DNA from 3 places in the Klebsiella grimontii genome. Region 1 is predicted to be linked to each of the others. Evidence: predicted binding sites of a transcription regulator. Region 1 holds the regulator's gene; each other region holds the start of a gene.

Evidence for each region. The regulator PurR, encoded in region 1, represses purine synthesis genes. The targets are predictions, from matches to a motif close to CANGCAAACGTTTGCNTG.
Region 2: purL (phosphoribosylformylglycinamidine synthase) is a predicted target of PurR. The motif match lies at 1,525-1,542, and genes of this name have one in related genera.
Region 3: glyA (serine hydroxymethyltransferase) is a predicted target of PurR. The motif match lies at 934-951, and genes of this name have one in related genera.

The regions. Positions count from the first base shown of each region.
Region 1 is NZ_CP169721.1:2,430,216-2,432,488, reverse strand. It holds gene ACE3MN_RS11540 (MFS transporter) at 1-47, opposite strand, end outside; gene ACE3MN_RS11535 (YnhF family membrane protein) at 213-302, opposite strand; gene purR (HTH-type transcriptional repressor PurR) at 599-1,624, shown strand; gene punR (DNA-binding transcriptional activator PunR) at 1,643-2,273, opposite strand, start outside.
Region 2 is NZ_CP169721.1:1,355,176-1,357,448, reverse strand. It holds gene purL (phosphoribosylformylglycinamidine synthase) at 1-1,450, opposite strand, end outside; gene mltF (membrane-bound lytic murein transglycosylase MltF) at 1,625-2,273, shown strand, end outside.
Region 3 is NZ_CP169721.1:1,364,484-1,366,756, reverse strand. It holds gene glyA (serine hydroxymethyltransferase) at 1-817, opposite strand, end outside; gene hmpA (NO-inducible flavohemoprotein) at 1,143-2,273, shown strand, end outside.

The sequences.
Region 1 (2,273 bases):
CCAAAGGCACCGATCGCCAGCGCGAGCAGGGGAAAGTTGATTTTCATGCAGGGACTCCATCAGGCCGCCTTCCGCGACGGCATCTCATCAGAAGTCAAAAGCATGACATCAATCACAGAAAAACAAAAGTGAACGAAATGGCAAAAGATTTTTGCGAAAATGATAATAATAGGTGGAGTAAAAGGGAGAGCGGCCCCTCCCTTATCGCAGAACTAGTGCAGTACTGCGGTCAAACCTGCGGCAACAATCAAACCCAAAACAATAATCGTTGTTGTCAGCGAAAACTTTAAATTTGTATCCATCAATTTTTCCCCCTGATTATCCCCACATGAAAAGTGAGCTTGCTCATTTTTACACAGAATAGCGTAAAAATCTTCCGAGATTTAGAGTGATGCACATTTTTACTCTTCCCCTTTGCCCCAAGATCGGACAAAATCCCACGCTAATTTGAAAGCGTATCGGCCATTGACCCCTTCCTGTCGTTCTGTGTCGTTTTCCCGACGTGATGCCATGCTCAATTTTGGCGTCAGGGTGTGTACAGGCAAACGTTTACGTACCGATAAACAGACGATCAGGTCAAGGTCTGGAGTGAGAAGTAATGGCAACTATTAAAGATGTAGCGAAGCGCGCAAACGTTTCCACTACAACAGTGTCACATGTGATTAACAAAACCCGTTTTGTTGCGGAAGAGACGCGCAATGCGGTATGGGCGGCAATAAAAGAGCTGCATTACTCCCCCAGCGCCGTTGCCCGCAGCCTGAAGGTCAATCACACCAAGTCGATTGGTCTGCTGGCGACCAGCAGCGAAGCGGCCTATTTCGCTGAGATTATCGAAGCCGTTGAGAAAAGCTGTTTCCAGAAGGGCTACACCCTGATCCTCGGCAACGCGTGGAACGACCCGGAGAAACAGCGCGCCTATTTGTCAATGATGGCGCAGAAACGCGTCGACGGCCTGCTGGTGATGTGTTCCGAGTATCCGGAATCGGTGTTAAGCATGCTGGAAGAGTATCGCCATATCCCGATGGTGGTGATGGACTGGGGCGAGGCAAAAGCCGACTTTACCGATTCGGTCGTCGATAACGCCTTCGAGGGCGGCTATATCGCCGGACGCTACCTGGTTGAACGCGGCCATCGCGACATCGGCGTGATCCCCGGCCCGCTGGAGCGTAACACCGGCGCAGGCCGGCTGGCGGGTTTTATGAAAGCGATGGAAGAGGCGCAGATTAACGTCCCGGAAAACTGGATTGTACAGGGTGATTTCGAGCCGGAATCCGGCTACCGCGCCATGCAGCAAATTCTCGCCCAGCACCCTCGCCCAACGGCCATCTTCTGCGGCGGGGATATTATGGCGATGGGCGCCATCTGCGCCGCGGATGAAATGGGCCTGCGCGTGCCGCAGGATATTTCGCTGATCGGTTATGATAACGTGCGCAACGCCCGCTACTTTAGCCCGGCACTGACCACCATTCATCAGCCTAAGGACTCTCTTGGCGAAGCGGCCTTTAATATGCTGCTGGACCGTATCGTCAATAAGCGTGAAGTCTCGCAGTCGATTGAAGTCCATCCGCGCCTGGTCGAGCGCCGTTCCGTGGCCGATGGTCCGTTTGTCGATTATCGCCGTTAGCCCTGCTTGCGGCGTCGGTTATTCCGGCGCCCGCAGCCACTCCCGGTTTAGCGTTTCGCTATCGCCAAGATAATCCAGTAACCAGAGCAGCGCCGGCGAAGCGTCGCTTTGCTGCCACGTCAGGCAGCATGCGGCATCCGGGAAGGGGTTCTCCAGCTCCAGCGCCGTCCATTCGCCGCTATCCAGCCACGGACGCGCTAAATGCCCGGGCACCATACCGACGCACAGTCCGGCGGAGAGGCAGGTTTCAGAAGCATCCCAGTCCGGCACGACTACCCTCTTCTGGTTATCGAGCAGCCACGTGGTCCGCTTCGGCAGCGAGCGTGACGTATCCTCTCTGACCAGCGACGGCCAGTTGCGCAACACGTCATCGCTCAAAGGCCCCGCCATTTTTGCCAGCGGATGGTGGCTCGCAACGACGCAGTCCCAGCTCAGCATCCCCATATCGCGGAAGGCGTAGCGTCCCCCTACCGGAATGGAGCGCGTCGCGCCGATGGCTAATTCCACGCGACCGTCGGCGAGCGCATCCCAGACGCCGTTGAACACCTCCTGAAAGACGATCAGCTCGACGTCATCAAAATGGCGATAAAAATCAACGATCATCTGCCGCATACGCGTGGGTTTAACGATGTTATCAACCGCGATGGAG
Region 2 (2,273 bases), 1.1 Mb from region 1:
CTTCCTGGCAGCGACGTTCCATCTCCGGGTTATCGCGCTGTACGGAGGCAAAATCCAGATCGGCATCAGACTGGCCGGAGGCCATTGAAGAGGCCGCACCGCCGCCGAGGCCGATGTTCATCGCCGGGCCGCCGAGAACAATCAGCTTCGCGCCGACGACAACCTCGCCCTTCTGCACGTGTTCGCCGCGAATGTTGCCGATACCGCCCGCCAGCATAATGGGCTTGTGATAGCCGCGCAGCTCTTCGCCGTTGTGGCTGGCGACCTTCTCTTCATAGGTACGGAAGTAGCCGTTAAGCGCCGGACGACCGAATTCGTTGTTAAACGCCGCGCCGCCCAGCGGGCCTTCGGTCATGATATCCAGCGCGGTGACGATGCGATCCGGCTTGCCGAAATCCTCTTCCCACGGCTGTTCAAAACCGGGAATACGCAGGTTCGAAACAGAGAAGCCCACCAGGCCCGCCTTCGGTTTCGCGCCGCGCCCGGTCGCGCCTTCATCGCGAATTTCGCCGCCGGAACCGGTCGCCGCGCCCGGCCACGGAGAGATCGCCGTCGGGTGGTTATGGGTTTCGACCTTCATCAGAATATGCGCGTCTTCCTGGTGGAAGTCGTAGCGGCCGGTTTCGTGGTCGGCGAAGTAGCGACCCACGGCTGAACCTTCCATTACCGCGGCGTTGTCTTTATAAGCAGACAGCACGTAGTCCGGGGTTTTCTCAAAGGTGTTTTTGATCATTTTGAACAGCGACTTCGGCTGCTTTTCGCCATCAATGACCCAGTCGGCGTTAAAAATCTTGTGTCGGCAGTGCTCAGAGTTCGCCTGCGCGAACATATAAAGTTCGATATCGTTCGGGTTGCGGCCCAGCTTCTGGAAAGCATCCTGCAAATAGTCGATTTCATCCTCGGCCAGCGCCAGCCCCAGACGGAGGTTGGCGTCAATCAGCGCCTGACGGCCGAGGCCCAGCAGGTCAACGCTGGTGACCGGAGTGGGCTGATGGTGGGCGAAGAGTTTTTCACCCTCTTCCAGCGCCGTGAAGACGCTTTCCATCATGCGGTCATGCAGTTCGGCCGCCACCAGCGACCACTGTTCGTCATTCAGGCTGCCCGCTTCGACGTAATACGCCACGCCGCGTTCCAGACGCACCACCTGAGACAGGCCGCAGTTATGGGCGATGTCGGTAGCTTTAGAAGACCAGGGAGAGATGGTGCCGGGACGGGGGGTAACGAGCAGTAGCTTGCCGGTTGGAGTATGGCTGCTTAGGTTCGGGCCATATTTGAGCAACCTTGCCAGACTCTCGCGATCGTCGCCGCTGAGCGGGGCGCTAAGGTCGGCAAAATGAACGTACTCGGCATATATCGTGCTGACCGGAAGGTTGGCCGCCTGGAAACGTGCCAGCAGTTTATTGATACGGAATGCCGACAGTGCAGGTGAACCACGCAAAATTTCCATCATAAGTCTCTCGTCTTCGAAGCTTTCATGGTGAGCCAGGGGGGAAACGGGCGCCATTATAGTGAATCCTGCGCCCCGACGAAACCGTTTGCGTAGAAATAAAATGATTGCCGGGGTTTATCAATTAATGTGACTCATCTCGCGAATAAGTTGCCAACTGACGCATTCTTAAGCAAAATGCCGCTCAATCCAAGACAACCTTTTACTTTTTCTGGTCATAATCTGCTGAGGAACCCGAAGCTGCAGAAGATTAACTATCTGAAAAAACTAAAGATTAATTATCTGCTCATCGGCATTGTGACCCTCCTGCTGGCGGCCGCCCTGTGGCCGTCTCTCCCGTGGATGGGTAAACCAGAAAACCGCGTGGCGGGGATCATGGCGCGCGGAGAACTGCGCATCAGCACCATTAATTCGCCGATGACCTTCGCGACCCTCAATGATAAAACCTACGGTTTTGATTATGAGCTGGCGCAGCAGTTTGCCGACTACCTCGGCGTCGAGCTCAAAGTCACCGTCAGGCAGAATATCAGCCAGCTCTTCGACGATCTCGATGAAGGCAAAGCCGACATGCTGGCTGCCGGTCTGGTCTACAACTCCGAGCGGGTGAAAAACTATCAGGTCGGACCGACCTACTATTCCGTTTCGCAACAGCTGGTGTATCGCAAAGGCAACCTGCGCCCGCGCACCCTGGCAAATCTTACCGCCGCGCAGCTGGCGATCGCTCCCGGGCACGTGGCGATTAACGATCTCCAGGCATTGAAAGAGCAAAAATATCCCGACCTCGACTGGCGCGTGGACGATAAGCGCGGGACGACGGCGCTAATGC
Region 3 (2,273 bases), 1.1 Mb from region 1:
CTTTGGCCGCGATAACGTGCATCAGCGGGCCGCCCTGGGCGCTCGGGAATACGGCAGAGTTCAGTTTTTTGTACAGCTCTTCGCTGCCGCCTTTCGCCAGGATCAGGCCGCCGCGCGGACCAGCCAGGGTTTTGTGGGTGGTGGTGGTCACGACGTGAGCATGCGGAACCGGGTTCGGGTAAACGCCTGCGGCGATCAGACCGGCAACGTGGGCCATGTCAACGAACAGGTATGCGCCAATGCTGTCAGCGATTTCGCGCATTTTTGCCCAGTCAACGATACCGGAGTAGGCAGAGAAACCACCGATAATCATCTTCGGTTTGTGTTCCTGAGCCTGCTTCGCCATATCTTCGTAGTCAATTTTGCCGGACTCATCAATGCCGTAAGGAATGATGTTATACAGTTTGCCTGAGAAGTTAACCGGAGAACCGTGAGTCAGGTGACCGCCTTGCGCCAGGTTCATACCCAGAACGGTGTCGCCCGGCTGCAGCAGAGCGGTATAGACCGCGAAGTTGGCCTGGGAACCGGAGTGCGGCTGCACGTTAGCGTAGTCAGCGCCAAACAGCTCTTTCGCGCGGTCGATAGCCAGTTGCTCAACGATATCGACGTATTCACAGCCGCCGTAGTAGCGCTTACCCGGATAGCCTTCAGCGTATTTGTTAGTCAGCTGAGAGCCCTGCGCCTGCATAACGCGTGGGCTGGTGTAGTTTTCGGAGGCGATCAGTTCGATGTGCTCTTCCTGACGTACTTTTTCTTGCTCCATAGCCTGCCACAGTTCGGCATCATAATCGGCAATGTTCATTTCACGCTTTAACATCCGCATCTCCTGACTCAGCTAACAATAGAATTTCGGCCTTAAAAGGCGGTCCGATTGGACAACGGCCCACAGTATAACTGAATCATTCTGTGATAACAGGTCTTGACAAAGGATTTTACGCAAACGATTGGCTCCGCGTAACACAAGGCTTTGAGCAATAAAGCTCCTGCAATTATCAACGGATTTGTTTTCAGGTTTGTGATGCGAATATTTCATGTTGTCACTGCCGTAGGGCAAAACGTTAAAGAACCATTTACAAAGCAGGGGTATTTTTATAAGATGCATTCAAAATGCATCATTAAGATAACCTACAAAGGAAGCTGCTATGCTCGACGCGCAAACCATCGCTACGGTGAAAGCCACCATCCCCCTGCTGGTTGAAACCGGTCCGAAACTGACCGCCCATTTTTACGACCGGATGTTTGCTCATAATCCTGAACTCAAAGAAATCTTCAATATGAGCAATCAGCGCAACGGCGACCAGCGCGAGGCGCTGTTCAACGCTATTGCCGCCTATGCCAGCAATCTTGAGAACCTGCCTGCCCTGCTGCCGGCGGTGGAGAAAATCGCCCAGAAGCACACCAGCTTCCAGATCCAGCCCGAGCAGTACAACATTGTCGGTACCCACCTGCTGGCCACTCTTGACGAAATGTTCAGCCCGGGCCAGGAAGTACTGGATGCCTGGGGCAAGGCCTACGGCGTACTGGCCAACGTCTTTATTAATCGTGAAGCGCAAATCTATAACGAAAGCGCCAGCAAAACCGGCGGCTGGGAAGGCACCCGCGCGTTCCGCATCGCTAAAAAAACGCCGCGCAGCGCGCTGATTACCAGCTTTGAGTTTGAGCCGGTCGACGGCGGCGCCGTGGCTGAATACCATCCGGGCCAGTATCTGGCGGTCTGGCTGAAGCCGGAAGGTTTCCCGCATCAGGAAATTCGTCAGTACTCCCTGACCCGCAAACCCGACGGCAAAGGCTATCGCATTGCGGTTAAGCGCGAAAACGGCGGGCAGGTGTCGAACTGGCTGCATGATTCTGCGCAAGAAGGCGATGTGGTTTATCTGGCGGCACCAGCAGGAGATTTCTTCCTCAACGTGGCGCCAGAAACGCCGGTCACGCTGCTCTCCGGCGGCGTGGGGCAGACGCCGATGCTGGCGATGCTTGACGTACTGGCGAAAGCGCAGCATCCGGCGCAGGTGAACTGGTTCCATGCGGCAGAGAACGGCGACGTGCACGCCTTCGCGGACGAAGTGAAAGCGCTGGGTGAAACGCTGCCGAAGTTTACTTCTCACGTCTGGTACCGCAGTCCGAGCGAAGCGGACCGTCAGGCGGACGCGTTTGATAGCGAAGGTTTGATGGATTTATCGGCCCTGGCCGACAAGATCGGCGACCCGCAGATGCAGTTCTATCTCTGCGGCCCGGTGGCGTTTATGCAATTTGCCGCGCAGCAGCTGGTTGAA